Regions from separate parts of the Streptomyces sp. NBC_00259 genome, predicted to be linked through region 3. Evidence: riboswitches for the same ligand, from Rfam matches in the RefSeq annotation. Region 3 holds a riboswitch; each other region holds the start of a gene.
What was found. Region 3 has a riboswitch for cobalamin ahead of OG766_RS01695 (energy-coupling factor ABC transporter permease). Riboswitches for the same ligand answer to the same signal wherever they lie in the genome.
Positions count from the first base shown of each region.

Region 1 (9,559 bases), 1.4 Mb from region 3:
CGCGCGAACCGCACCCGGACCGGCAGCAGTCCGAGCCCGGTCACGGCACCCGCACGCGACTCGACCTCGTCGTCGATGTGTTCACCGAGCAGCTGGTAGCCGCCGCAGATGCCGAGCACCGGCCGGCCGTCCGCCGCGCGCCGCGCCAGCGCGTCCGCGAGACCGCGCGCACGCAGCCACTCCAGGGCGCGCACGGTCCCGCGCGTGCCCGGCACGATCACCAGGTCGGCGTCGGTCAGCTCCTCGGGGCGGTCGACGAAGCGCACGACGACGCCCGGTTCGGCCGCCAGCGCGTCCACGTCCGTGAAGTTGGACATGAGCGGTACGGCGCAGACGGCGACCCTCAGCACGTCCTCGCCGACCGGCGATGCCACCACCGACTCGCGCACGGAGCCGCGCAGCGACACCCGCAGCCCGTCCTCCTCGTCGATGCCGAGGCCGTGCGTGTACGGCAGCACGCCGAACGTCCGTCGCCCGGTGAGCCCGTGCAGCATCTCCAGGCCGGGCTCCAGGAGGGTCACATCGCCGCGGAACTTGTTGACCAGATAGCCCGCGACCAGCTTCTGGTCCTCCGCATCCAGCAGCGCCGTCGTACCGAAGAACTGCGCGAACACCCCGCCGCGGTCGATGTCGCCGACGACCAGTACGGGCAGGCGCGCGGCCCGCGCGATACCCATGTTCACGATGTCGGTGCGGCGCAGATTGATCTCGGCGGGGCTTCCCGCGCCCTCGCAGATCACGGCGTCGTAGGTGCGCCGCAGCTCCTCCAGACACTGCACGACCGGCTCGAACAGGGTCTTCTGCCTGCCTCCGTGGTAGCCGCGCGCGCTCAGCTCGCCCACCGGCCTGCCCATCAGCACGACCTGGCTGGAGCGGTCGCTGCCCGGCTTCAGCAGCACCGGGTTCATCAGCGCCGAGGGCTCCACGCGGGCCGCCTGCGCCTGCATGGCCTGGGCCCGGCCGATCTCCGCCCCCTCGCGGGTGACGAAGGAGTTGAGGGACATGTTCTGCCCCTTGAAGGGCGCGACCTTCACGCCCTGCCGCACCAGCCACCGGCAGATCCCCGCCGTGACGACGCTCTTGCCCGCGTCCGACGTGGTGCCGGCGACCAGCAGTCCGCCCCCGCTCATGTCCGCCTCCGCCTCATGGTTCCGGCGGCGAGGCGCGCGCCCGCGCACACCGTGAGCGCCAGCACCCCGACGCGCCGGGACAGCCGTACCGCCCGTTCGATGTCCGCGACCTCCACGGCCCGGCCCTCGCCGTTGAGCACGGGCCGGTGCTCGACCCGCCCGCCGTACGAGAGTGTCCCGCCGAGCCGTACGCCGAGCGACCCCGCGAACGAGGCCTCCACCGGACCGGCGTTGGGGCTCGGGTGCTTCGCCGCGTCGGCGCGCCAGGCGCGTACGGCACCGCGCGGATCGCCGCCCGCGACCGTCGCCAGCACCGCGGTGAGCCGGGACCCCGGCCGGCCCACGACGTCGTCGAGGCGCGCCGAGGCCCAGCCGTAGCGCCGGTAGCGGGCCGACCGGTGGCCCACCATCGCGTCCAGTGTGTTGACGGCCCGGAAGCCGGCGAGCCCCGGCACTCCGCCGAGCGCGCCCCACACCAGCGCGCCGACGACCGCGTCCGAGGTGTTCTCGGCGACGGACTCGACGACGGCCCGGGCGATGCCCGGACCGTCCAGCGCCTGGGGATCGCGGCCGCACAGATGCGGCAGGCGCTCCCTCGCGAGCTCGATGTCCCCGGCCGTCAGCGCCCCGCCGATCGCCCTGGCCTCACGGCCCAGTGACGTACCGCCGACGACCGCCCAGGTGGTGGCGGCGGTCAGCGCGATCGTGGCGGTACGGGAGCGGCGTACGGAAGCGGCGGCCAGCGCGCCGGCGGCGACCGCGCCACCGGCGCACACCGCCGTGTGCAGAGCGCCCCACCCTCGGTGGTCGCGCCACAGGATCCGTTCGACCGCGGCGGCCGCCCGGCCGAACGCGGCGACCGGATGCCCACGGCGTGGATCACCGAGGAGCAGGTCGCCGGCGAGTCCGGCGGCGGCGCCGTACGCGAACGTGATTCCCGGGCATGACGAGCCCGGGCCCCCCGGTTCGGCAGGCATGTTCGTCCTCACTCAGGGTCCGCGCCCTGGCTCGACGTGACCGGCGGGAGAGAGTTCCTGGCTCCGGGGTGCTCCGGTGAGGGGGAGCGCACCCGTGACAGTGGCGGGACCGCGCCGGATTCTCACCGGCTTCCTCTGCTGCCGCCGTAATGGCTCCGGAAGTCCACCACGGGCCGCGAACACCCGTCAACTCGCCCTTGACCTGCGACAGGACAGTGTGCGGAGGCCCACACGGGACCGCGCGCAGGGGCGCACGCGGGAGCGCGCACACGACAGGGGCCGGGCCCACCCGAGGGTGTGCCCGGCCCCTGTACCGAGGACGTGTCGTGAGCGTCGTCAGGCGACGATCAGATAGATCCCGTAGGCCACCGCCGTCGCGCAGAGCGCGAAGCAGGCGTACGCGCCCGTGCGGGCGAGTCCTGCGGAGCCTCCCTGTGCGGCCGCGGCCTCCTGCTTGGAGAGGCCCGCGACGCCCAGGGTGAACAGGCCCACGAGGGCGACGGTGACGACGAGGCTCACGCCGAAGACGGAGCCCAGAGCTGCCCAGTCGATCTTCATGCTGTTCTTTCCTTAGACCGTGGCGGCGGGCGCCGGAGCTGCGGACGTGGAGGCGGCGGCCGCCGGGGCGGCCTCGGCGGCCGGAGCCGGGATCGTGGCCATGAGGCCCTCGGCCGCGGTCGTCGCGGCGGCGGCACCGGTCGGCGGCGGGGTCACGGCCGCGATGGCGGTCGTCACCACTCCCGCGGGCTCGGCATCGGCGATCTCGTCGTGCGTGACGTTCGTGTGGTCCACCGGCTTGCGGCGCGAGAGCGACCAGATGACCCCGGAGCCCGCGATCAGCAGGACCGCCACGGCGGCGATGCCCCAGGTGCCCTGGCCGGTCAGGAACTCGGCGCCGGCGCCGACCAGACCCGCGGCCGGCAGGGTCAGACCCCAGGCGACGAACATCCGGGTCGCGGTGGACCAGCGGACCACACCGCCCTTGCGGCCGAGGCCCGCGCCCATCACGGCACCCGAGCAGGACTGGGTGGTGGAGAGCGAGAAGCCGAGGTGCGAGGAGGCCAGGATGACCGTCGCGGCGCTGGTCTGGGCGGCGAAGCCCTGCTGCGGCTGGAGGTCGGTCAGGCCCTTGCCCATGGTGCGGATGATGCGCCAGCCGCCCAGGTACGTGCCGAGCGCGATCGCGAGACCGGCGGAGACGATGACCCACAGCGGGGGGTTCGAGCCCGGCGCGAGGACACCGCCGGTGACCAGGGCCAGGGTGATGACACCCATGGTCTTCTGCGCGTCGTTGGTGCCGTGGGCGAGGGAGACGAGGCCGGCGGAGGCGATCTGGCCGGCGCGGTAGCCCTTGGACGTGGCCCGGTCCTGGGCCTTGCTGCCGATCCGGTACGTCAGCCTCGTCGCGACCAGCGCGGCGAGTCCGGCGACGAGCGGCGCGGCGACGGCCGGGATCAGGACCTTGGTGACGATCGTGCCGCCGTTGACGGCCGAGAAGCCCGCCGACATCACCGCGGCGCCGATGAGGCCGCCGAACAGTGCGTGGGAGGAGCTGGACGGCAGGCCCAGCAGCCAGGTCAGGAGGTTCCACAGGATCGCGCCGACGAGCGCCGCGAAGATCACTTCCGTGCGTATGCCCTGTTCGTTGATGATCCCGCCGGAGATCGTCTTGGCGACCTCGACGGACAGGAACGCGCCGACCAGGTTCAGCACGGCGGACATCGCCACCGCTGCCTTGGGTCTCATCGCCCCGGTCGAGATGGTCGTCGCCATGGCGTTGGCGGTGTCGTGGAAGCCGTTCGTGAAATCGAACACGAGAGCTGTCACGACGACAATCGCGAGCAGCAGGGTGATGTGCTCCATTGACCGAATACCCAGGCAATCAGTTGGACGTCAGTGGCTTGGGTGAACGTAGGGTTACCGGGTGAACGGAAGATGAACTGGGGCGGGCGTTGGGGTGTCTCCAAGTGGAGTGCGACCGCTCCGCTTGTCGTCGAGGAGAGACGGCGAAAACCCGGCAGACCCGTGCGGACCCTCCTCGATCGGCCGTATACCGGGCTTCGGGCGGCCCCGGCCGCGACGCCGCCGGCTCACGACGACCCTCCGCGGCCGGGCGGAGGAACCGTGGAAGAGATCCTGGTCACCCCGGCCGCCCCCGGGCCTGACACGATCGCCGTATGACACAGCAGCGGCACGAAGAGCAACGGGAACCGGTGTCCCGGGCCTGGGCGGAACTCGTGGCCACCGCCCGCAGAACCGCCACGGACGGCCTCGTCGTCGGGACCTCCGGCAATGTCTCCGTACGGGTCGCCACCGGCGACGGCGACATCGTCCTGGTCACCCCCAGCGGAGTGCCCTACGACCGGCTCGCCGACGAGGACGCCGTCGGGGTCGACCTCGACGGACGGCAGGTCCTCGGCGAGCTCACCCCCACCAGCGAGCTGCCGCTGCACCTCGCCGTCCATCGCGCCACGGACGCCGCCGCCGTCGTCCACACCCACGCCGTGCACGCCACCGCCGTCTCCACCCTGGTGGCCGAACTGCCGCTGATCCACTACATGGCGGCGGCCCTCGGCGGGCCCGTCCGCGTCGCCCCGTACGCCCTCTACGGAACGGACGAGCTGGCGGAGAACATGCTCCGGGCACTGGAGGACCGCACCGGATGCCTGCTCCAGAACCACGGAACCGTCACCTACGGCGCCTCCCTCGACCAGGCGTACGACCGGACCGCCCAGCTGGAGTGGATGTGCCGCCTCTGGCTCACCGCCAGCTCCCTGCCCGGACGCGAACCCTCCCTCCTCTCCGGCCCCCAGCTGCGCGACGTGGCCGACAAGCTCCGCGGATACGGCCAGTCCCGCCGCCCCCGCTGACATCACCCCTGCCGGCCCCCGTCCACTGGCAGCCCGGCAAGGACGTCACCACACTGGAACGGTGCGCCCGGCTACAGCGACGGCAGCGGCCGTCACCACCCTCATCGGCCTCGGTGCCGCCGCGTTCGCGGCCGGCCGTTACGCCAGCGACGCCGCGCTGAAGGCCCCCACCGGCCGGCCCCTGCCCGGCGAAGGACGGCTCACCGTCCACGCCACGGGGCCCGGCCGGATCACCCTCACCCGCAGCCTCTCCTCGCTCCGCCCCGGCACCTACGGCCTCACCGGGCCCGCCGTGCACGCCGTCGTCGGTCCCGTCCTCGACAACGTGCCGCACGCCGCCGACACCGTCGTCCGCAGACTGGAGCGGGTCGAGCACGGCAGCCTCGACTCCGGCACCAAGGTGCGGCTCACCCCGCAGGTGCACACCGGCACCCCCGGCAGCGCCCTCGGCATCGATTACGAGGACGTGGAGATCCCCGGCGAACTCGGCACCCTGCCCGGCTGGTTCGTCCCGGGGGCCCGCTCGACCTGGATCATCGCGGTGCACGGCCTCGGCGCCACCCGGGACCACACCATGAACGTGATGCCGTTCCTGGCCGAGCGGCGGCTGCCCGTGCTGGCCGTCTCCTACCGCGGCGACCCCGGAGCGCCCGCCTCCCCGGACGGGCTCGGCCACCTCGGCGACTCCGAATGGCGCGACCTCGACGCGGCCGTCCGCTTCGCCGTCCGTGGCGGTGCGGAACGCGTGATCCTGCACGGCTGGTCCACCGGCGCCTCGATGGCCCTGCACACCGCCGCCAACTCCGCACTCCGCGACCGGGTCGCGGGGCTCGTCCTGGACTCCCCGGTGCTCGACTGGGAGACGACGCTGCGCGCGCTGGCCGCCGCGCGCCGGATGCCGACCGCCCTGCTGCCCCTCGCCGTACGTGCCGCACAGGGCCGCACCGGACTGCACGGCGACCGGCTGCGGGCGGCCGCCGACCCGGCCGTCCTGCGCGTGCCCGCCCTGGTCTTCCACGGCCCCGACGACACCATCGCCCCCTGGGGCCCCTCCCGGGAGCTGGCCGCCCGCCGCCCCGACCTGGTCAGCCTGCAGACCGTGCCGCACGCTCCGCACGCCTCGATGTGGAACGCGGACCCGGCCCGCTACGAAGAGGCCCTCCGGCGCTTCCTCACGCCCCTGATCTAAGCCTTGATTCCGCCCGGGTCCGGCCCTGGTCCAGCCGTCGAAACGGCCGCTGGTCTGCGTTCCCGTCCGGCCTCGGCGCCCCCTTGATCGGGCCCCGGTCCGGGGCCCGGAGGCGTCCTGTGCGGTCTCCGGAGCCTCCCGGGCGAGGGCCTCTCAGCACGAGTTGACCGATTCCGTTTGGGCTTTCGGGCCGACAGCGGCAAGACTGCTCCCCGTGACGTCCCGTAACCTGCGCGACTCCAGGCTCCGTCTTGTCCGCCCACGTCCCCTCGCCACGGCCCGCCGTGCCGTGACGAACCGGCGCACCCGACCTGCTCCGCGCCCGCCCGAGGGCACCCCGCCCTCCGCGGAACTGGCCCGCCAGGCGCGCGAGGTCCTCGCCGACGCGGTACGTGTCGCCCGCTGGGCGGCCGCCCATCACGCGGAGGGCAGCGCGGCCGAGCGGGAACGGGCCGCCGCGGCCCTGGACCTGACTCCGGGCCAGATCCACGCGGGCTGGGACCGCGCCCGCCTCGCCGGACTCGTCGAACTCCACGGCGGGACCGCGCGCCCCGGCTGGCGGCTGAACGCCTGGGACCGCGACGACACCGCCGTGCTGCGCGGCTGGGTCGCCCTCTTCGACGCCTGGTCCCTCGTGCACCCCGCCCCCGCCGACGTGGCCCCCGCCGCCGTCGCCGAGGTCGTGGAGGCCGTCCCGCAGGTGCTCTCCCTCCTCCAGCTCTCCGCGGGGCCCGTACCCGTACCGGCCCTGCTCGACCTGCTCCAGCAGCGCGTCGCGGAACTCCGTGAGGAGCGCTGCGAAGTGCCGTACGGACCACAGCCCGAACCGGCGACCGCCGTCGCCGCCACGGCCGCCATCGCCACCGGGACCGAAGGTCCCGACGCCACGGCTGCCGGGGCCCCGCTCTCCGCCCTGCTCGACTGGGCCCTGGAAGGCCTTGCCGCCGTCGGCGCCCTGACCCTCGGGGACGGCCACGCCACCCTGACACCGCTCGGCAACTGGGCGGTGTGGGTCAAGCTCGAACAGATCTGTGTCGCCGCCCAGAGCCCCGCCGGCCATATCGAGCAGTCCGCCGAGGACATGCTCCGCGGCTGCGCGCGGCTCACCCCGGGCCCCGCCCGCGCCGAGTACCGCGCATGGCTCGCCGCCCGCACCGTCTCCAGCGCCGTCACGGAACTGCTCGCCGTGGCCCGCGGCGAGGACGCCCTGCTGCGCGGCCTCGCCTTCGAGGCGCTGCGCGTCGTCGGCGCCGCCGCCGAAGCGGACGTGCGCGCCGCCGCGGCGCAGCCGTCCCTGAGACCGTATGCCCTGCTCTGGCTGGCCGAGTACGAGGGAGCCGACCCCGAGGACACCGCCGAGGTGCTCACCCGCGAGGAGGCGACCTGGCTCTGGGTGGACACCGCGGCGGCCGTCGCCGACCACGGCGAGAGCAGCCTGCTGGTGCGTCATCTCGACTCGGCCGTGCAGGGCACCGTCCCCGCCCTGCTCGACGAGATCAGGGCGGTGGGCCACCCGCGCACCGTGCAGGTCCTGGTCGCCCTCGCGGCCGCCCACCCCGATCCGGCTCTGGCGAAGGCTGTCCGCCGGGCCGCCTTCCAGGTGCACACCGGCGGCGCCTGACCGTCAGGAATCCGCCGCCCCCGGCCGGTACGTCCCGAAGCTCCAGACATTGCCCTCCAGGTCGCGTGCCATGTAGTCCCGGGCGCCGTAGTCCTGGTCGGTGGGCGGCATCAGGATCTCCACGCCGTGCTCCACGGCCCTGTCGTGATGCGCGTCCGCATCGACGACATGGACGAAGACGCCGACCGGGCCCGCGGACGCCATCAGCTTGTCGAACTCGCTGCCGGTGCCCTTGCTGCCCAGCATCACCCTCCCGTTGCCGTACGACAGCTCGGCGTGCACCACCTTGCCGTCCTCGCCCTCGTACACCGCGCTGCCGGTGAAGCCGAAGGCCTCGGTGAGCTGCCTGATCGCGGCCTTGGCGTCCGCGTACAGCAGTGTCGGGCAGATGCTCGGTCCCTCCGCCATGCCGACCACCCCTTCTCCTCGTTCGACGACCGATCTGTGACGTGGGTCTCAGTCTGACAGGGGGCACTGACAATGCCGGTGAACGAGGGGAGTGCCGTCGACGGGCGATCCGTGCCGCGATCGGCGGAACACGATCAGCGGAAGGTGTTGCAGCGGGCCATGTCTCCGGTGCGGTAGCCCTCGTAGAACCACTGCTGGCGCTGCGCGGCCGAGCCGTGTGTCCAGGACTCCGGAGTCACCCGGCCCTGGATCTTCTCCTGGATGCGGTCGTCGCCCACGGCCGCCGCCGCGTCCAGCCCGTCCCGGATGTCCTCGTCCGTCAGCCGCGTCAGCAGCGGCCGTCCGGTCCGCTCGTCCGGCGTGGTCGTCGCATGGCGCGCCCACACCCCGGCGTAGCAGTCCGCCTGCAGCTCGACCCGCACGGCGTTGCTGCCGGCGCCCTGCCGCTGGTCCTGAGCCCGGGCCAGAGTGCCCATCTGGTTCTGGATGTGGTGGCCGTACTCGTGCGCGACGACGTACGCCTGCGCGAACGGGCCGCCGGTCGCCCCGAACTTGGTCCGCAGGTCGTCGAAGAAGTCGAGGTCCAGATAGACCTTGCGGTCCGCCGGGCAGTAGAACGGCCCGACCGCCGAGGTCGCCGTGCCGCAGGCCGTGCCGACCCGGCCGGTGAAGATCACGGTCGGCGCGTCCGTGTAGCGCCCGCCGCGCCTCGTGTACTCCGAGCGCCAGAAGTCCTGCACGCTGTTGACCACCGCGACCATGCGGCAGTCCTCGCGGACGTTCGCGTCGGCGCCCTTGCGGCAGCTCTGGGCGACCTGCGCGGCGGAGGAGGCGTTCGGCTCCGGGGCCGTGCCGCCCTCCGTCAGCCCGAGCTGGTCGGGGCCCACCCCGAAGAGCACGCCCAGGATCAGTGCCAGGAGACCGGCGATGCCGCCGCCGATGGTGGCCTTCCCGCCGGGAACGCGGCTGCGGCGCACATCCTGGACCTCCGATGTGTCCAGGTCGGCGTCGTCGTCGAACTGCATGATCCGAGTATCGACCAGCGCGGTGGCACTCGCCCCTTTTGCGGCGCTCTGTCATGACCGCTGTGCCGTGCGCCCGCGCGACCTCCCCGCACGCCCGCTCATGGCCCGCCCGAGCCGCCGCCCACCGTGGTCAGCGCCACAGAAATCCGGTTGCCAGGTCCCGGTAGAATCGCCGTATGGCAATTCTCCTCATGGATTAGACGGCGTCGAAGCCTTCGCACGCCCCGTCGTCCTTCCGCCGTCCATCCGTCCTGGAGTCTTTCCGTGATCACCGCTTCCGGTATCGAGCTGCGTGCCGGTGCCCGCATCCTCATCGAGTCCGCCAACTTCCGCATCGCC
Region 1 is NZ_CP108080.1:1,709,417-1,718,975, reverse strand. It holds gene OG766_RS07730 (cobyric acid synthase) at 1-1,130, opposite strand, end outside; gene OG766_RS07725 (cobalamin biosynthesis protein) at 1,127-2,107, opposite strand; cobalamin riboswitch at 2,139-2,290, opposite strand; gene OG766_RS07720 (hypothetical protein) at 2,444-2,665, opposite strand; gene OG766_RS07715 (inorganic phosphate transporter) at 2,678-3,970, opposite strand; gene OG766_RS07710 (class II aldolase/adducin family protein) at 4,285-4,977, shown strand; gene OG766_RS07705 (alpha/beta hydrolase) at 5,039-6,166, shown strand; gene OG766_RS07700 (hypothetical protein) at 6,381-7,787, shown strand; gene OG766_RS07695 (VOC family protein) at 7,791-8,195, opposite strand; gene ypfJ (KPN_02809 family neutral zinc metallopeptidase) at 8,330-9,220, opposite strand; gene OG766_RS07685 (ABC-F family ATP-binding cassette domain-containing protein) at 9,485-9,559, shown strand, end outside.
Region 1: another riboswitch for cobalamin. It lies ahead of OG766_RS07725 (cobalamin biosynthesis protein); the one in region 3 lies ahead of OG766_RS01695 (energy-coupling factor ABC transporter permease).

Region 2 (9,559 bases), 6.1 Mb from region 3:
GCGCGGAGAGCACCTCGGCCGTCGCCACTCCCGCCAGCACCAGCCGCACCGTGGTCATCCGTCCGCCCGACCGGGCCAGGAAGTAGACGGCGACCAGGGCGATGAGCGCCCCGAGGAACGCCGCGACGGGCAGTGAGAACACGCCGAACAGGCCGACGTTGAAGACGACGACGAGCACCGCCCCGACCGAGGCGCCCGACGACACCCCGAGCAGCATGGGGTCCGCGAGGGGGTTGCGGACGAGCGCCTGCAGCGCCATTCCGGCCACCGCCAGGCCCGCCCCGACGACGCCGGACAGCAGTACGCGCGGCAGCCGGACGTCGATGACGATCGTCTCCCGGACCGGGGTCCAGGTCGGGTCGGCCAGGCCCGGATGCACCCGGTGCAGCAGGATGCCCCAGACCTGCTCGGCCGGGACGCTGATGGAGCCGGCCGCGATCCCGGCGGTCGCCGCGATCACGACCAGGGCGGCCAGCAGGGCGAGCACGAGCGGGTAGGGAACGCCGGGGCGCCGGGCGGCGGCCGTACGCTCCGCCCGGCTCACGCCGGCCGGCCCCGTCGCGTCGGTCGTGCCGGTCGTGCCGGTCGCCCCCGTCGCCTCGGTCGATTCCGTCGATTCCGTCGTGCCGGTCACCTGAAACGTTCCGCGTGGAGCTGGCGGGCCAGGGACTCGACGCCCGAGGGCACCCGGACACCCAGCACGGTGGACGACAGCGGCAGCACCGCGAACCGCTTGTTCCTGATCGCGGGCACGTCCTTCAGCGCCGGGTTCGCCAGCAGGAACTTCTTCTTGTCCTCGACCGACTGGTCCCCGTAGTCGTAGATGACGATGACCTCGGGGGCGCGCTCGGCCACCTGCTCGAAGGACACGTCACCGAACGCCTTGTCCAGGTCGGCGAAGAGGTTCGCCCCGCCGGCCCGCTTGATCATCTCGTTGCCGACGCCCGCGCCGCCCGCGGTGAAGGCCGTCTTGTCGCCACTGTCGTACACGAAGAGCTTTGTGGGAGTGACGCCGGCCAGCTCGCGCTCGACGGTGTCGAGCGTGCCGTGCAGCCGGTCCAGTTCCCGCTCGGCCCGGTCCGTCACGCCGAAGATCTTCGCGACGGTGCGGAGCTCCTGGTCCATGTGCGCCATCGTCACCGGCCCGGAGGGGCACTCCTCGACGTTCAGATAGGAGTTGATGCCCGCCTTGGAGAGCGCGGCGCGGCTGCGCCCCTCCTTCTCGTCGAAGGTGCTGGCGAAACCGCCGTAGGCGAAGTCGGGTTCGGCGGACAGCAGCACCTCGAACGAGGGGTACTCCTTCGCGAGCACCTTGAGCCCGCGATAGGCGTCCTGGTACGCGGGGAGGATCCGGTCGTCGAGGTAGGCGGTGCCCACCATCGACTCCTCCAGCCCGAGCGCCAGCATGACCTCGGTGGCGTGCTGGTTCAGCGACACGGCGCGCTGCGGAGGACGCTGATACGTCGTCTTCACCCCGCAGTTGTCGACGGTGACCGGGAAGCCCTCGGCGGGGCCGGCCGGCGCGGCGTCGTCACGGGCGGCGCTGCCGCCGCCGCAACCGGCGACCAGCAGCGCCAGGGCCATGGCGGACAGCAGGGACAGCGGGCGTTTGCCCATCATGTGGTGGTCCTCTCACCGCGGGGAGTTGTTCAGGAGAGTGGTGATCAAAAGGTCGTGAACAGGAGGTCGCGATCCCAGGTCGCGATCACGCAGGGGCCGAACACGAAGGGGGCGAGCACGAAGGGAGCGTCGGGCAGCGTGCGGGCGGCGCCGACGACCGTCAGCGCACGCGCCGTGGCGGGGTGAAGGCGTAGAGGCCGAGAATCTCCGGCAGCGCGGCGACACCGGGGCCGCCCGCCCGTACCCAGGCCGCGACGTCCTCGGTCGCGAGGGAGTCGTTGACGAGGCCGAACCAGACGGCCCGGCCGCCTGCGGCGCGCCCCTCTGCCGACGGCTGCACGACGATCACGTTCGCCTGGTCGCAGACGTCGAGACAGTCGGAGATCCGCACCGGGGCGTCCAGGGCGAGACGCGCGGTCTGCTCCGCGTGGTCGACACCGGTCACCTTGGGACTGCCGCAGCAGCAGTCACGGCACACGACGACGCGGCACGGCACCGGACCGCGCGGCGATGGCACCTCGGGCATCACGACAAGCCTCCCCTCTGGGGAAATCCGCCCCAGTCACGTGAGGAGGCGACCGCGTGAGTCTCCTGGCTCTCGGGTCACCGCTCGTCCCGGCCTTCCCACCCGCATCCGGGCAGTGGTCTGTTCGGGATCCGCTCGCCGATCACAGTGGCGGGACCGCGCCGGATTCACACCGGCTTCCTCGTTCCGCCGTCGCCTTTTCGCGGGACATCATCGCAGAAACGAACGTCATGTCATACGCCCGGGCCCGCTCCCTACCCGTAGCGCGAACGGCCGACCACCGGTGGCAGCCGATCGAGTCCTGGCCCAGGCTGACAGCACTGCATAAAGCGCATTCAGCGGGAAAATCAACCGCAACCGGAACACAAGGGACGGTAACGTTCATCCCTGCGCAGCAATGACGTCAAGGAGTCCGGCAGTGATCTCACGTGTGTCAGCGGGCATTCTGCTGATCTGTGCGGTCCTGCTGCATGTCCTGACACCGGTCTGCGCCACCCCGGCAGCCCCCGGAGCCCCCCGGGCCGATTCGGCCGTCGTCGCCGCGGAGAGCAGGAACCCGCACACGACGGTGGTGGTGATCAGCGCCCACGGCGCGGCGCACCACCACGACGAGTCGTACGACCCGCTGACCCATCTCTCCCGTGTCTCTCAGCTCGGCGCCCACGCGCCCGCCGCCCCCGGCAACGGCGCCAACAGCGCGCCGGACGAGACGGCGAGCCCACCGGGCGCCCCCTGCGCGAGTACCGCGAGGCACACCCGGAACCCGGGCGCGGCGGCGACGCCGAGCCTGAGCAACCTGCAGGCGTTCCGCTGCTGATCGGCAGGCGCACCGCCGACGCGGGCCCTTCCCCGGCCGCCTGACGACGTGCCCGGGCACCCTCCGGTGCCCGCCGCGCGGCCTGTCACGCGCCGCCAGGGCCGTCGCGGTGCGCCCCTCTTCGAGCACGCACACCCTTCCGTATCGAAGAGACCGAGGTACGACCATGCAGTCGCTCATCGAGCACGCCCGGCACTTCCCCGCACGGATCGCGGGGCAAGAGGACACCTACGCCGCGCTGGCGCGGGGCCAGCGGCCCCAGGCGCTGTTCATCACCTGCTCCGACTCCCGGGTGATTCCCTCACTGTTCACCGGCGCCGCACCCGGCGACATCTTCGAGGTACGCACCGCCGGGAACATCGTTCCCTCCTGGCAGCCGCACACGGCCTGCGGTGTGGCCGGCAGCCTGGAGTTCGCCGTGGAGGCCCTCGACGTCCCGGACATCGTCGTCTGCGGTCACTCCCACTGCGGCGCCGTCCAGGGCCTGCTGCGGGAGCAGACCGTACGGAGCATGCCGCTGGTACGGCGCTGGCTGACCCGGGCCGGGCACCGCGGCGGCCACGACGGGCCGGGGCCGGCGGCGCCACCGGAGGACGACCCGGTCGCCGCGGCCCAGCGGCATGTGCTGACCCAGCTGGAGCATCTGAGGACCTACCCGTGTGTCGCCGGGCGGCTGGCTTCGGGGCGGCTGCGGCTGCACGCCTGGTTCTACACGGTCGAGTCCGGCGAGGTCCTGGCCTGCGAGCCCGGCGGCCGCGTCTTCCGGCCCCTGTGATCCGGGCCGGCCTCCCGGCACCGGACGGGGGGAATCCCACCACAGCGGACACCGCGCCGCCCCGGACGCCCACGACGTTCCTTCCTCACCCCGAGAGAACGCCATGCCCAAGATGCCCCTGACCTTTTCGCTCGGGCGCCACGTCCGGGCCGATCTGACCGCTTCGCTCGTCGTCTTCCTCGTCGCCCTGCCGCTGTGCGTGGGCGTGGCCGTCGCCTCCGGTGTACCGGCCGAACTGGGCCTGATCACCGGCATCGTCGGCGGTATCGTCACCGGACTGCTGCCCGGCAGCAGTCTCCAGGTCAGCGGCCCCGCCGCCGGGCTGACCGTCCTCGTCTACACGGCGGTCCACGAGTACGGGCTGTCCGCCCTCGGCGTGATCGTGCTGGGCGCCGGGCTGCTGCAGCTCGTGCTCGGCGCGCTCAGGCTGGGGCGCTGGTTCCGCGCGATCTCCGTGGCCGTCGTCCAGGGCATGCTGGCGGGCATCGGCCTGGTCCTGATCGCCGGTCAGCTCTACGCCATGGCCGACGCCACGGCGCCGGGCGGCGGCCTCGCCGATCTCGCGGGTCTGCCGGAACTCGTCGTCCGGACCGTCACCTCGCAGACGGCGCTGCTGGCGCTCGCCGTGGGCATCGGAACGGCACGTCTGATCGCCATGTGGCCGCGTATGCCGGCCAGGATGCGGGTCGTACCGGGACAACTGGTCGCGGTGGGCGCGGCGACCGCCCTGACCGTGGTGTTCGACCTGCCGATCCACCGGGTCGAGGTCACCGGGCTGCTCCAGGCGATCCAGCCGCCGGGCCTGGCCGACGCCGGGCGCCTGGCGAACGTCGGGTTCGCGGCCACCGTGATCGCGTTCGCCCTGATCGCCTCGGCGGAGAGCCTGTTCAGCGCGAGCGCGGTCGACCGTCTGCACACGGGCCGGCGTACCGACTACGACAAGGAGCTGATGGCGCAGGGCGCGGGCAACACCGTCTGCGGCGCCCTCGGCGCGCTGCCGATGACCGCGGTCATCGTCCGCAGCGCCACCAACGTCCAGGCGGGCGCCAAGACGAAGCTGTCACGGGTGATGCACGGCGTCTGGCTGCTCCTGTTCGCGGCGTTCCTGCCGCAGGCGCTGTCCTACGTACCGACCGCGGCACTCGCCGGCGTCCTCATCCACGCGGGCTGGAAGCTGATCCCGCTCAAGGAGCTCGCGCCGCTGTGGCGCGACCACCGGGGTGAGGCCGTCGTCCTGGTCGTCACCGCGGGGGCGATCGTGACGACCACCATGTTCGAGGGCGTGCTGATCGGTGTGCTGCTCGCCGTCGTCAAGACCGCCTGGGCGATGTCCCATGTCCATATCTCCGTCTCGGACAGCGGTATGGGCGCGGTGCGGGTGCGGCTCACCGGCAATGCCACCTTCCTGCGGCTGCCGCGCATCCTGGACACCCTGGAGGCGCTGCCGCAGCGTCAGGTCGAGCTCGATCTGTCGGGGGTACGCCACCTGGACCACGCCTGTATGACGGCGCTGCAGAGCTGGGCGGACCAGCGCAACGCGCACATCTCACAGCCGCAGGCGCCCCGGCCGACTCCCTGAGGTCAGGCGGACCGTCGCCCTGCCCCTGGGACGGCCACGGGAAGCACGCCGACGCGTGCACCACGAGGAGTGGTGCACGCGTCGGCGGCGGTTTCGCGGCGGGTTCGGCTATGCGGCGGGCTCGGTGCTGAACGTGGCGTGCAGCGCGCGGAGATGGTCCACTTCCCGTACGGGGCCGGTGAGCGTGACCCGCGCCGTCAGCCGCGTGTCCGTGCTCGACGCGCCGAACCGCAGCTCCAGCTTCCCCGGTTCCACGATGCGCAGCCCGTCCCGGCCCGTGAAGGCGGCCAGGTCCGCGGGGACCGTCGAGCGGACCCGTACGGCCTGGCCCGGAGCGAGTTCAAGCCGGGCGTAGCCGATGAGGCGCTGCACGGGCTGGACCACGGAGGCGACCGGGTCGTGCAGATAGAGCTGCACCAGCTCGGTGCCCTCGCGCGGTCCCGTGTTGCGGACCGTGAAAGCCAGCCCGAACGCGCCGTCCGTGGTCGCCTCGTCGCTCTCCACGGCCAGGTCCGTCCACGCGAACGTGGTGTACGTCAGGCCGTGCCCGAAGCCGAAGGCGGGCGTCGGGTCGATGCTGGAGACCTCGCTGGAGTGGCCGAGGCGTGCCGCCAGGTAGGTGGACGGCTGGGCCCCCGGGTGACGCGGGACGCTGACCGGGAGCCGGCCGGCCGGCGCGGTCCGGCCGCCGAGCACGGAGGCGATCGCCCGCGTGCCCTCCTCGCCGGGGAAGAAGGACTGGACGACGGCGGCCGACGCGGTCGCCGCCCGGCCCAGCGCGTAGGGCCGGCCGGCCAGCAGCGTGACCACGACCGGGGTTCCGGTGTCGAGGAGCGTGTCGAGCAGCTGCTGCTGGACGCCGGGCAGGGCCAGCGACTCGGCGTCGCAGCCCTCGCCACTGGTACCGCGCCCGAAGAGTCCGGCGCGGTCACCGAGTGCCGCGATGACGATGTCGGCGCCGCGGGCGAGTTCCGCGGCCGCCGCGAAGCCCGTGGTGTCGGTGCCGTCCACGCTCGCGCCCCGGGCCACGACGATCTCGCTGTCGGGGAACTCGGCCGCCAACGCCTCGCGCAGGGTGGGCAGTTCGATCCCGACCGGGACCCCGGGGTGCTGGACGCCGACGTGGACCGGGAAGGCGTAGCAGCCCAGTACGGCCGTCGGGTCCTCGGCGTTGGGGCCGATGAGCGCGATCCTGGCGGGAGGCGCGGTCCGCTCCGGGGCGTGGTCCGGGGACAGCGGCAGGGTGCCGTCGTTGTGGAGGAGCACGACCGCCTGTTCGGCGACCCGGCGGGCGAGGGCCCGGTTGTCGTCGGAGTCCAGGCGCACCGAGCCGCGCGGCGTCCCGGCGTCCGGGCCCGGGCCGGTGGCGCTGTCCGGGTCCGCTCCGTCGAGTGCCGGCGGCAGAGCGCTCCAGTCCGGGTCGAGCAGGCCGAGTTCGGCCTTCTGCACGAGGACGCGTCGTACGGCACGGTCCACCAGCGCCTCGGGCACCCTTCCCTCGGCGACCGCGTCCAGCAGGGGTTCGCCGAACGTCTTGACCGTGGGCAGCTCCACGTCCACACCCGCGGCGAGCGCGGCGCCTGCGGCCTCGCCGAAGGTTCCGGCGACTCCGTGCAGGGTCTTGAGGAACGCGATGCCGAAGTAGTCGGCCACCACGGTGCCGGTGAAGCCCCAGGTGTCCCGGAGCAGTCCGGTCAGCAGCCGCTCGTCGGCTGCGGAGGGGATGCCGTCGGTGTCGGTGTAGGCGTGCATGACCGACCGTACGCCGCTCTGGCGCACCGCCATCTCGAACGGCGGCAGGATGATGTCGGCGCGCTCGCGGGCTCCCATGCCGACGGGGGCCAGATTGCGCCCGGCCCGGGACGCGGAGTAGCCGGCGAAGTGCTTGAGCGTGGCGACGATGCCGGCCGACTCCAGGCCCTGTACGTAGGCGGTGGCGACGGTGCCGACGAGATAGGGGTCCTCGCCGATGGTCTCCTCGACCCGGCCCCAGCGCGCGTCGCGCACGACGTCGAGGACGGGGGCGAGCCCCTGGTGGACGCCGACGGAGCGCATGTCGCGGCCGATGGCGGCGGCCATCTCGCGGATCAGCCCGGGGTTGAAGGTGGCGCCCCACGACAGGGGCACGGGGTAGGCGGTGGCGCCCCAGGTGGCGAAGCCCGCGAGGCACTCCTCGTGGGCCAGGGCCGGGATGCCGAAGCGGTTCGCGCCGGCGATCCGCCGCTGGGTGCGGGCCAGCGAGAGCGCGCCGGCCGCCGGGTCGACCGGTGCCGTACCGAACGGCCGGGTCAGCTGGCCGAGACCGTACGGCAGCAGTTCCTCGAGGTCGACCGCCTCTTCCATGTCGTGCTGGTGCGGGGCGACTTCGCCGCCCTCGTCGGATGCCCCCACCCAGACCCCGAAGAGCTGGGCGATCTTCTCCTGGAGGGTCATCGCGGCGATCAGGGCGTCGGCGCGGGTGCCCGCGTCGAGGGACGGATCGCTCCAGAGGGGGGCGGCGGAGTCGGTCTCCACGGCCACGGTGTCCTCTACAGCCACGTTGTCGGTCACTTTCCTCCGACCCCCATCAGCCCCTGGACCAGGGCACGACGGGCGAACAGGTAGACGAGCAGGATGGGGAGCATGGACAGGACCACGGCGGCGAGCAGGCCGGGGATGTCGACCCCGTGTTCCGTCTGGAAGTCGTACAGACCCATGGTGATCACCTTGGTCCCGGCGGACTGGGTGAGCACCAGCGGGAAGAGGAAGCCGTTCCACGCCTGGAGGGCGGAGAAGACCACGATCGTCGACAGGCCGCTCTTGGAGAGCGGGAGGACGAGCTGGAAGAAGGTCCGCCAGGGCGAGGCGCCGTCCACGGTCATCGCCTCGTACAGCTCCGGTGTGATGTCACGCATCACACCGGTGAGGATGAGCGCGCACACCGGCATCGCGAAGGCCGCGGTCGGCAGGATCACGCCGATGAGGTTGTCGTAGAGACCGGCCTTGCTGATGACGTAGAACATCGGGACGATCACGGCCTGCGAGGGGATCGCGAGGCCGAGGAGGAACAGCCGGAAGACGACGCCGGTGGTGCGGCCCTGGCTGCGGACGATCGCGTACGCCAGCGGCGGTACGAGCAGCAGCACGATGCCGACGACGGCCACGGTGACGATCACCGTGTTGAGGAAGTACTGCGCGAAGCCGTCGTTGAGGTCGTTGACGTAGTTGTCGAGCGTGAAGTGGTCCGGGAAGGCGAGCGGGCCGTTGGCCGCGTAGTCCGCCCGGCTCTGGAACGTCGCGATCAGCATGACGTACAGCGGCAGGCCGACGAGGAAGAGCCAGACGAGCGAGCCGAACCCCGCCAGGTAGTTGGGACGGCTCTTCATCACACGCCCTCCTGGGTGCTGCGCATCTTGTCGTAGCCCGACAGCCGGACCGTGATCAGCGAGATGACCGTGGCGACGACCACGAGGAGCAGCGCGATGGCGGCGCCCGCGCCGAAGTCGAAGCTTTTGAAGGCCTTTTGGTACATGTAGTAGGCACTGATCGTGGTGTCGGTGCCGGGGCCGCCCTGGGTGAGGATCAGCACGGTGTCGAAGGTCGTGAGACCGCCGACGACCATGAGGATCACCGAGGTGATGATGCTGTTGCGCAGCTGCGGCAGGGTGATGTGGAAGAACTGCCGGACCCGGCCGGCCCCGTCGATCTGGGCGGCCTGGTAGAGGACCTGCGGGACCGCGCGGGCGGCGCCCTGGTAGATGAGCGTGTGCAGGGGCGTGAACTGCCAGGTGGCGACGAAGACCAGGACACCGATCGCGGTCGCCTGCTTGCCGAGCAGATTGCCGTCCCCGAAGAGCCACTCGGCCTGCGAGGGCACGCCGAAGTTGGGGTCGAGCACGGCGCGCCACAGCACGGAGACGGCCGTGATGGAGAGCAGCAGCGGGACGAAGTAGACGGCGGTCAGGACCGCCCGGTTCCGCTGGCGGCCCGCGGCCCAGACGCCCAGCAGGATGCTGATCGGGGTCTGGACGACGACGCCGAGCAGGGTGAGCAGGACGCTCAGCCAGAGGCTCTCCAGCATGACGGGGTCGGCGAGGAGCTTCGTCCAGTTGTCGAGGCCGACGAACTCCGGTTCGCCGAGGCCGTTCCAGCCGGCGAAGGACAGCACGACGAGCATGCCGAGCGGGACGATGGCGAACAGTCCGAAGAACACGGCGGCGGGAGCCGCCCAGGCGAAGCCCGGGCGGCCCACTCCGGTGCCGG
Region 2 is NZ_CP108080.1:6,416,706-6,426,264, reverse strand. It holds gene OG766_RS28830 (FecCD family ABC transporter permease) at 1-544, opposite strand, end outside; gene OG766_RS28825 (ABC transporter substrate-binding protein) at 631-1,620, opposite strand; gene OG766_RS28820 ((2Fe-2S) ferredoxin domain-containing protein) at 1,781-2,146, opposite strand; cobalamin riboswitch at 2,185-2,374, opposite strand; gene OG766_RS28815 (hypothetical protein) at 2,565-2,963, shown strand; gene OG766_RS28810 (carbonic anhydrase) at 3,130-3,738, shown strand; gene OG766_RS28805 (SulP family inorganic anion transporter) at 3,851-5,317, shown strand; gene OG766_RS28800 (beta-glucosidase) at 5,426-7,867, opposite strand; gene OG766_RS28795 (carbohydrate ABC transporter permease) at 7,864-8,682, opposite strand; gene OG766_RS28790 (carbohydrate ABC transporter permease) at 8,682-9,559, opposite strand, start outside.
Region 2: another riboswitch for cobalamin. It lies ahead of OG766_RS28820 ((2Fe-2S) ferredoxin domain-containing protein); the one in region 3 lies ahead of OG766_RS01695 (energy-coupling factor ABC transporter permease).

Region 3 (9,559 bases):
CGTCGTCGTCAGCATCACCAACCGCACGGACGCACAGGCTTCCTACGCGGTGCAGGTCGACTTCAAGGACTCCTCCGGGAAGGTCGTGGAGAGCCGGATCGTCGGAGCGAAGGACCTCGCACCCGGTGAGCAGGCTCAGCCCCTGGCCATCAGCCGCAAGCCGGCCGACACCACGCTGACCCCGACGGTCGCCAAGGCGCAGCGGTACTGACCCGGGGTTCGCGGGTGGCGCCCGGGTGGCCCGGGTCCCGTGCCAGCGTGGCACGTTGATCCACCGCATCCGGTGGCCTTCACTCGTACCGGCCGTGCGCCGCAGTCCCGCGGGAGCATCCTGCGGGTCGTCGCAGACCGTTCTCGACCGCTCTGGGGGTCGTCCACTGTGCCCGAGGTGATCAACCGATCCCCCGGCGGATCGCGCTCGCTCGGCGCTGCACTCGACAGCGCACCGATCTCACGTCTGCACCGGAGGTTCTGGCTGCTGGCCGGACTGGGCATCATGCTCGACGGCTTCGACTTCTTCATCATCGGGGTCGCCAACCCCCTGATCTCGAAGGAGTTCGACGGGAGCCCGGCCGAACAGGGACTGCTGTCGGCCGCGGCGATCGTGGGGGCCGCCCTCGGCGCCGCTCTGCTGGGGCCGCTCGGCGACCGCATCGGCCGCAGTCGGATCTTCCGGATCGACCTGTGGATGTTCGTCGTCTTCTCGGTGCTGTGCGCCTGCGCGTGGGACATCTGGTCCCTGATCGCCTTCCGGCTGCTGCTCGGGGTGGCGGTCGGGCTGGACTATCCCATCGCGGCCAGCTATCTCGCCGAGATCCTGCCGTCCCGCAACCGCGGACGCTGGCTGGTGGGCGCGTTCAGCCTGCAGGCCGCCGGCATCCTCCTCGGAGCCGTGGCCGGTGTGGTGATCCTCCTCGTCCTGCCCGACCTGGACTCCTGGCGCCTCATGCTCGGGTTCGGTGCGCTGCCCGCCCTGCTGATCATCGCGCTGCGGCGCAACATGCCCGAGAGCCCGCGCTGGCTCGCCCGCAACGGCCATGAGCGCGAGGCCCGCGAGGTCGCGGAGGTGCTGACCGGGCAGCCGGTCCACATCGCGGAGACGGACCGGGAGCGCGACGCGCCACCGCCGGAGGGGCTGAGGGCCTTCGTCCAGCCCCAGTTGTTCTCGCGTCGTCTGGCGCGGCGCACCGTCTTCACGTCCGTGCCCTGGTTCCTGATGGACATCGCGACCTACGGCGTGGGCATCTTCACCCCCACACTGCTGGCCGGCCTGGCTCTCGGCGGCGCGAACGCCACGTTCATCGCGGACGACATCGCGTCCACCGAGGGCACGGCCGCCCTGGATGTCTTCCTCGTGGTCGGGTTCGTACTGGCGATCGTCCTGGTCGACCGGGTGGGACGGGTTCCCCTCCAGCTCGCCGGATTCGCGATGATGACGTGCGCGCTCTGTCTCCTCGCCGTGTCGGGTCAGCTCACCGGTGGCTCCGGGTCACACCTCGTCCTGGTCTTCACCGGCTTCGCCCTGTTCAACATCTTCATGAACATGGGCCCGAACGCCACGACGTTCGCCCTGCCCGCCGAGGTCTTCCCCGCCGAAGTGCGGGCCGGGGGTCATGGCTTCGCGGCCGGCTGCGGGAAGCTCGGTGCCGCGCTGGGCACGTTCCTCTTCCCCGTACTGCTGGCGGACATCGGAGCGAGCGCGCTCCTGTACGGGATCGCGGCGACCAGCGCGCTGGCCTTCGTGGTCACTCTGCTCTTCCGTATCGAACCGGCGGGCCGGTCGCTCGAAGAGCTCTCCGGCCGGGAAGCCTCCGCCGTCGCCCCCCGCGTGGCGCCGCCGTAGCCGATACTGGCAGGGCCAGGGCGTACGGCACGGTGCCGGCACGGTCCGACCTGAGAAGACACCGTCCACAGTGATCGTCACCAGTCTCATCAGGAGGTTCCCATGAGGATGCTCATCAATGTCCCCGAGACGGTCGTCGCGGACGCGTTGCGCGGGATGGCCGCGGCGCATCCCGACCTGAGGGTGGACGTCGAGAACAGGGTCGTGGTGCGGGCGGACGCGCCGGTCGCCGGCAAGGTGGCGCTGGTGTCGGGCGGCGGCTCCGGGCACGAGCCCCTGCACGGCGGCTTCGTCGGGCCCGGGATGCTCTCGGCGGCATGCCCCGGCGAGATCTTCACCTCGCCCGTGCCGGATCAGATGGCGAGGGCGGCGGCCGCCGTGGACAGCGGGGCGGGGGTGCTGTTCATCGTCAAGAACTACACCGGCGACGTGCTGAACTTCGACATGGCCCAGGAGCTCGCCGAGGACGAGGGCGTCCAGATCGCCAAGGTGCTGGTCAACGACGATGTGGCGGTCACGGACAGTCTGTACACGGCGGGCAGGCGCGGGACGGGCGCGACGCTGTTCGTCGAGAAGATCGCGGGTGCGGCGGCCGAGGAGGGCGCACCGCTGGAACAGGTCGAGGCCGTCGCCCGCCGGGCCAACGAGCGCTCGCGGAGCTTCGGTGTGGCGCTCAGCGCGGTCACGACGCCGGCCAAGGGCTCGCCCACGTTCGACCTGCCGTCCGGCGAGCTGGAGTTGGGGATCGGCATCCATGGCGAGCCGGGCCGTGAGCGACGGCCGATGATGACCTCGCGGGAGATCGCGGACTTCGCGGTGGACGCCGTCCTGGAGGACCTGCAGCCGTCCAGTCCGGTGCTGGCGCTGGTGAACGGGATGGGAGCGACACCGCTGCTGGAGCTGTACGGGTTCACCGCGGAGGTGCACCGGGTGCTGGCCGAGCGCGGCGTGCCGGTGGCGCGGACCCTGGTCGGGAACTACGTCACCTCGCTCGACATGGCCGGCTGCTCGGTGACGCTGTGCGAGGCGGACGAGGAACTGCTGCGGCTGTGGGACGCCCCCGTGTCGACGCCCGGACTGCGCTGGGGCCGCTGACCATGGGAAACGAAGGAGACATTGTGCTCGACACGGACTTCTTCCGCCGCTGGATGACGGCCGCCGCCGACGCCGTGGGCCGGGAGGCCGGCCGGCTGACCGAACTCGACTCCGCGATCGGGGACGCCGACCACGGCATCAACATGCAGCGCGGTTTCACCGCGGTGACGGCCGCTCTGGAGAAGGACGCGCCGGACACCCCGGGCGCCGTACTGACGCTGTCCGGACGGCAGTTGATCTCGACGGTCGGCGGGGCCTCGGGCCCTCTGTACGGGACGCTGCTGCGGCGGGCCGGCAAGGCCCTGGGCGACGATCCCGAGGTGTCCCCGGCGCAGCTCGGCGAAGCCCTGCGGGCCGGGATCGCCGCCGTGGCCCAGCTCGGCGGCGCCAAGGCCGGGGACAAGACGATGCTGGACGCGCTGGAGCCGGCGGCCGCGGCGCTGGACGAGTCGTTCGCGGCCGCCCGGGCGGCCGCCGAGGAGGGCGCGCTCGCGACCGTGCCGATGCTGGCGCGCAAGGGCAGGGCGAGCTATCTGGGCGAGCGCAGCATCGGGCACCAGGACCCGGGGGCGACGTCCTCCGCGCTGCTGATCGCGGCGCTCGAGGAGGTGGCGCGGTGAGTGCGGCGGGTCAGGTCGGCATCGTCCTCGTGTCGCACAGCGCTCAGCTCGCCGTGTCCGTCGCCGAACTCGCGCGGGGCCTCGCCGGGGGCGCCGCTTCGGTGCCTCTCGCGCCCGCGGGCGGGCTGCCGGACGGAGGGCTCGGCACCAGCTCGGAGCTGATCGCCGCCGCGGCGCGGGAGGTCGACCGGGGCGCGGGCGTGGCCGTACTGGCCGATCTCGGCAGCGCCGTGCTGACGGTGAAGTCGCTGCTGGCCGAGGGCGGCGAACTGCCGGAGGGGACCCGGCTCGTGGACGCGCCGTTCGTCGAGGGCGCGGTCGCCGCGGTGGTCACCGCGGCGGCGGGCGGCGCTCTGGACGAAGTGGAGGCGGCGGCCGAGGAAGCGTACTCGTACCACAAGGTGTGACGGCGCGCATCCGTGCGCGGCTTGTGATGTACCTGGTCAAAGCACTAATGTCGCACCGCCTTGGTGAACGGGAAACCGGTGCGGTACCGGTGCGGCCCTCGCCACTGTGATCGGGAAGTCCGGCTCCATCCGCAAGGAAGCCACTGGACCGCCGCGGGAGACCGCGGCGTCCGGGAAGGCGGAGCCCGGGCGGATTGACCCGTCAGCCAGGAGACCGGCCAAGGCGCGTTGTCCATCCACGAGGTGTTGGAGAGGGTCTCCCGACCATGCACATAGCCGAGGGGTATCTGCCCCCGTTGCACGCGGCCGCCTGGGGCGCCGCGTCCGCCCCCTTCGTCGTCCACGGCGTCCGGGCGCTCACCCGTGAGGTCAAGGCCCATCCCGAGTCGACGCTGCTGCTCGGCGCCTCCGGGGCCTTCACCTTCGTCCTTTCCGCGCTGAAGATCCCGTCCGTGACCGGGAGTTGCTCCCATCCGACCGGTACGGGACTCGGCGCCATCCTGTTCAGACCACCCATCATGGCGGTACTGGGCACGATCACCCTGCTGTTCCAGTCGCTGCTGCTGGCCCACGGCGGGCTCACCACGCTCGGCGCCAACGCCTTCTCCATGGCGATCGTCGGGCCCTGGGCCGGGTACGCGGTGTACCGGCTGCTGCGGCGGTTCGAACTGCCGCTGATGGTGAGCGTGTTCTTCGGCGCGTTCGTCGCGGATCTGTCCACGTACTGCGTCACCAGTGTGCAACTGGCGCTGGCGTTCCCCGACCCGGGCAGCGGCTTCGCCGGCGCACTCGCCAAGTTCGGCGGCATCTTCGCGATCACCCAGATCCCGCTGGCGGTCAGCGAGGGCCTGCTCACCGTGCTGGTGATGCGTCTCCTCGTCCAGTCGAGCAAGGGTGAGCTGACCCGGCTCGGTGTGCTGCTCCAGGGTGGGAACAAGAAGGAGGCCGCGGTCCGATGAGCCGTAACGCGAAGATCAACACGCTGCTGCTGGTGATCGTGGCCGCGCTGGCCGTGTTCCCGCTCGTGCTGGGACTGGGCGACCACAAGGAGGAGCCCTTCGCCGGCGCGGACGCCGAGGCGGAGACGGCGATCACCGAGATCGCGCCGGACTACGAGCCGTGGTTCTCCCCGTTGTACGAGCCCCCGTCCGGCGAGGTCGAATCGGCGCTGTTCGCCCTGCAGGCGGCGCTCGGCGCGGGGGTCCTGGCCTACTACTTCGGGCTGCGCAAGGGCCGCCGTCAGGGCGAGGCCCGTGCCGCGGCGGCCGCTCCCGGGGACGCGTCGCGGGCAGCCGTCCCCTCCGACGGTCCCGCTGCCTGATCACCGATGCTGCCGATCGACGCGGCGGCGCACAGCAGTCGCTGGCGCCGCCGCCACCCCTGCGAGAAGGCGGCGCTGGGACTCGGGCTGACGGTCTGTGCGATCTCACTGCCGCCGTGGCCGGGTGCCGTGCTGGTCGCCGCCGCCGCGCTCGCGGTGCTGCTCGGCCCGGCAGGGGTGGCGCCGCGGCAGCTGTGGCGGGCGTGGCGTGTTCCGCTGGGTTTCTGCGTGACGGGTGCGGTGCCGCTGCTGTTCGCCGTCGGCGGCCCGGACGGCTTCGTGGCGTTCGCGCCGGGCGGCCCGGTGCACGCGGGCGAACTGCTGCTGCGGACGTCGGCCGCCTCGCTCGGCGTGCTGCTGTTCGCGTTCACCACTCCCGTCTCCGACGTCCTGCCACGACTGGTACGGGCGGGTGTTCCGGCGCCGGTGGTCGATGTCGCGCTCGTCATGTACCGCATCAGCTTCCTGCTGCTGGACGGGGTCCACCGGATCCGTGAGGCGCAGGCCGCCAGGCTCGGGCACACCTCCCGGGCGGCCACGTGGCGTTCCCTCGCCGGGCTCGGCGCCACCGCCTTCGTGCGGGCCTTCGACCGGGCCCAGCGGCTCCACACGGGCCTGGCCGGGCGCGGTTACGACGGGACGCTGCGCGTGCTGGTGCCGCAGGCGACGGTGTCCGCGCGCTTCCTGGCGGCCACCGCCGGGCTGCTGGCCGGGATCGTCGCCCTCACCTTCGTCCTGGAAAGGTCCGTCCTGTGAACACATCGCCCGTGGTGGAGCTGGCCGGCGCGGGATTCGCGTACGCGGAGGGCCCGCCGGTGCTCAGGGGCGTCGACTTCGCCGTGGCCGCCGGCCGGTCGCTGGCGCTGCTCGGCCGCAACGGCAGCGGCAAGACGACCCTGATGCGGCTGCTCAGCGGCGGGCTGCGGTGCGCCGAGGGCCGGCTGCTGCTGGACGGCGAGCCGGTGACGTACGACCGCAAGGGGCTGACCCGGCTCAGGACGACCGTGCAGCTGGTCGTGCAGGACCCGGACGATCAGCTGTTCGCCGCGTCGGTCGGGCAGGACGTGTCGTTCGGGCCGATGAACCTGGGCCTGCCGGAGCAGGAGGTACGGGCGCGGGTCGCCGAGGCGCTGGAGGCGCTGGACATCGCCGCGCTGGAGGACCGGCCGACGCATCTCCTCTCCTACGGGCAGCGCAAGCGGGCGGCGATCGCGGGTGCCGTGGCGATGCGGCCCCGGGTGCTGGTCCTGGACGAGCCGACCGCGGGGCTCGATCCGCACGGCCAGGAGCGCCTCCTGGCGGTGCTCGGACGGCTCAGGGAGGGCGGTACGACCGTGGTGATGGCCACGCACGACGTGGATCTGGCACTGCGGTGGGCCGACGACGCCGCCGTGCTGTCCCCCTCGGGGCTGCGGACGGGGCCGGTCGCCGGGCTGCTGGCCGACGGGGAGCTGCTGGACGCGGCGCGGCTGCGGCGGCCGTGGGCGATGGCGGCGGCGGAGGTGCTGCGTGCGCACGGGCTGCTGGCCGCGGACGCCCCGGGGCCGCGGACGGCGGAGGAGCTGGGCCGCTGGGCGGTGCCGGCGTAGCGCATCTCACCCCGGCCTCGTTGTGCAACTTGTTGCACAACGAGGGGTCCGGCGTCTACAAAGGGGGTCGACGCCCGTTGCGCGAGGAGGAACCCCCGATGACCCCGACCCCCACCCCGGGCCCGTACCCGCATCTGCTGAGCCCGCTCGACCTCGGGTTCACCACGCTCCCGAACCGGGTGCTGATGGGATCGATGCACATCGGCCTGGAAGAGGCGGAGAACGGCTTCGAGCGCATGGCGGCCTTCTACGCCGCCCGTGCGCGCGGGGGCGTCGGCCTGATCGTGACCGGCGGGATCTCCCCCAACGACGCGGGACGGCCGTACGACGGCGGCGCCAAGCTCACCACCGAGGCGGAGGCCGCGCAGCACCGCACGGTGACCGCGGCCGTGCACGAGGCGGGCGGCCGGATCGCCATGCAGATCCTGCACTTCGGCCGGTACGCGTACCACCCGCAGCTCGTCGCGCCCAGCGCGCTCCAGGCGCCGATCAGCCCGTTCGTGCCGAACGCCCTCACCGACGAGGAGGTCGAGCAGACGGTCGAGGACTACGTACGGGCCGCGGAGCTGGCGAAGTCCGCGGGCTACGACGGCGTCGAGATCATGGGCTCCGAGGGCTATCTCATCAACGAGTTCATCGCCGGCGCCACCAACCGCCGCGACGACCGCTGGGGCGGCTCGTACGAGAACCGGACCCGCTTCCCGCGCGAGATCGTCCGCCGCACCCGCGAGCGCCTCGGCGAGGACTTCATCATCATCTACCGCCTCTCGATGCTCGACCTGGTGCCCGGCGGCTCGTCGTTCGACGAGGTCGTCGCGCTCGCCAAGGAGATCGAGGCGGCCGGCGCGACGATCATCAACACCGGCATCGGCTGGCACGAGGCGCGCATCCCGACGATCGCGACCTCGGTGCCGCGAGGGGCGTACACCTGGGTGACGCGCAAGCTGATGGGGGCGGTCTCGGTGCCGCTCGTCACCAGCAACCGGATCAACACCCCCGAGGTGGCCGAGCAACTGCTCGCCGAGGGCCGCGCGGACATGGTGTCGATGGCACGGCCCTTCCTCGCCGACCCGGAGTTCGTCGCGAAGGCCCGCGAGGACCGCGCCGACGCGATCAACACGTGCATCGGCTGCAACCAGGCCTGCCTCGACCACACCTTCAGCGGGAAGATCACCTCCTGCCTGGTCAATCCGCGCGCCTGCCACGAGACCGAGCTGGTCCTCTCCCCCACCCGGAGGAAGAAGCGCCTGGCCGTCGTCGGGGCCGGGCCGGCCGGTCTCGCCTTCTCGGTGTCGGCGGCGGAACGCGGGCACGAGGTGACGCTCTTCGACGCCGCCGAGGAGATCGGCGGGCAGCTGAACATCGCCAAGCGGGTGCCGGGCAAGGAGGAGTTCGAGGAGACGCTCCGCTACTTCCGCACGCAGCTCCGGCTGCGCGGAGTGGAGGTGCGGCTGGGGACCCACGTCACGTCCGGGCTGCTGACCGGCTACGACGAGATCGTCGTCGCCACCGGCGTCACCCCCCGTACTCCCGCGATCGAGGGCGTCGGCCACCCGAGCGTCGTCAGCTACCTCGATGTGCTGCGTGACGGCGCGGAGGTCGGTGAGCGCGTGGCCGTCGTCGGCGCCGGCGGAATCGGCTTCGACGTCGCGGAGTTCCTCACCGACGGCGGCGAGGGCGCGAGCCTCGACCCGGAGACGTACTTCCGGCAGTGGGGCGTCGACACGGGCTACGCGACGCCCGGCGGGCTGCGTGCGCCGGAGCGGCCGAAGCCGCCGCGTCAGGTGCATCTGCTGCAGCGCAAGACGTCCAAGGTCGGCGCGGGCCTCGGCAAGACCACCGGCTGGATCCACCGCACGGAGCTCAGGCACCGGGGCGTCACGATGGTCGCCGGGGCGACGTACGACCGGATCGACGACGAGGGCCTGCACCTCACGGTCGACGGCGCCTCGACGACGCTCGCCGTGGACACGGTGGTGCTCTGCGCGGGCCAGGAGCCGAGGCGTGACCTGTACGACGAGCTGAGCGCGGCGGGGCACACGGTCCATCTGATCGGCGGCGCCGATGTGGCGGCGGAACTCGACGCCAAGCGCGCCATCGACCAGGGCACGCGGCTGGCGGCGGCGATCTAGGGCCCCGCGCCCCTGCCTAGGATGCGGTCATGTCACTCCCGCACGCGATCCTCACCGCCCTGCTCGAGAAGCCGTCGTCAGGGCTGGAGCTGACCCGGCGCTTCGACAGGTCGATCGGCTACTTCTGGTCCGCCACGCATCAGCAGATCTACCGGGAGCTGGGGAAACTGGAGGAGGCGGGGCACATCCGGGCCCTGCCCTCCGACCGGCCCGCCCGGGGCCAGAAGAAGGAGTACGAGGTCCTGCCCGCGGGCCGTGCGGAGCTGACCGCGTGGGTGGGCAGGACCGAGGACCCGAAGCCGATCCGCGACGCCCTGCTGCTGCGGATGCGGGCGGCGGCCGTCGTGGGCACGGAGGGGCTGGAGGCGGAGCTGCGCCGCCATCTCGCCCTGCACGAAGGCCAGTTGGCCGAGTACGAGGACATCGAGAAGCGCCACTTCCCGCCTGAGCGGGACACGGTCGAGGACCGGCTCCGTCATGTGGTGCTGCGGGGCGGGATCGATCTGGAGCGGTTCTGGATCGAGTGGGTCAGGGCCGCGCTGCGGGAACTGG
Region 3 is NZ_CP108080.1:348,002-357,560, forward strand. It holds gene OG766_RS01670 (hypothetical protein) at 1-211, shown strand, start outside; gene OG766_RS01675 (MFS transporter) at 389-1,843, shown strand; gene dhaK (dihydroxyacetone kinase subunit DhaK) at 1,946-2,938, shown strand; gene dhaL (dihydroxyacetone kinase subunit DhaL) at 2,962-3,558, shown strand; gene OG766_RS01690 (PTS-dependent dihydroxyacetone kinase phosphotransferase subunit DhaM) at 3,555-3,965, shown strand; cobalamin riboswitch at 3,983-4,202, shown strand; gene OG766_RS01695 (energy-coupling factor ABC transporter permease) at 4,232-4,924, shown strand; gene OG766_RS01700 (energy-coupling factor ABC transporter substrate-binding protein) at 4,921-5,286, shown strand; gene cbiQ (cobalt ECF transporter T component CbiQ) at 5,293-6,042, shown strand; gene OG766_RS01710 (energy-coupling factor ABC transporter ATP-binding protein) at 6,039-6,875, shown strand; gene OG766_RS01715 (NADPH-dependent 2,4-dienoyl-CoA reductase) at 6,974-9,007, shown strand; gene OG766_RS01720 (PadR family transcriptional regulator) at 9,037-9,559, shown strand, end outside.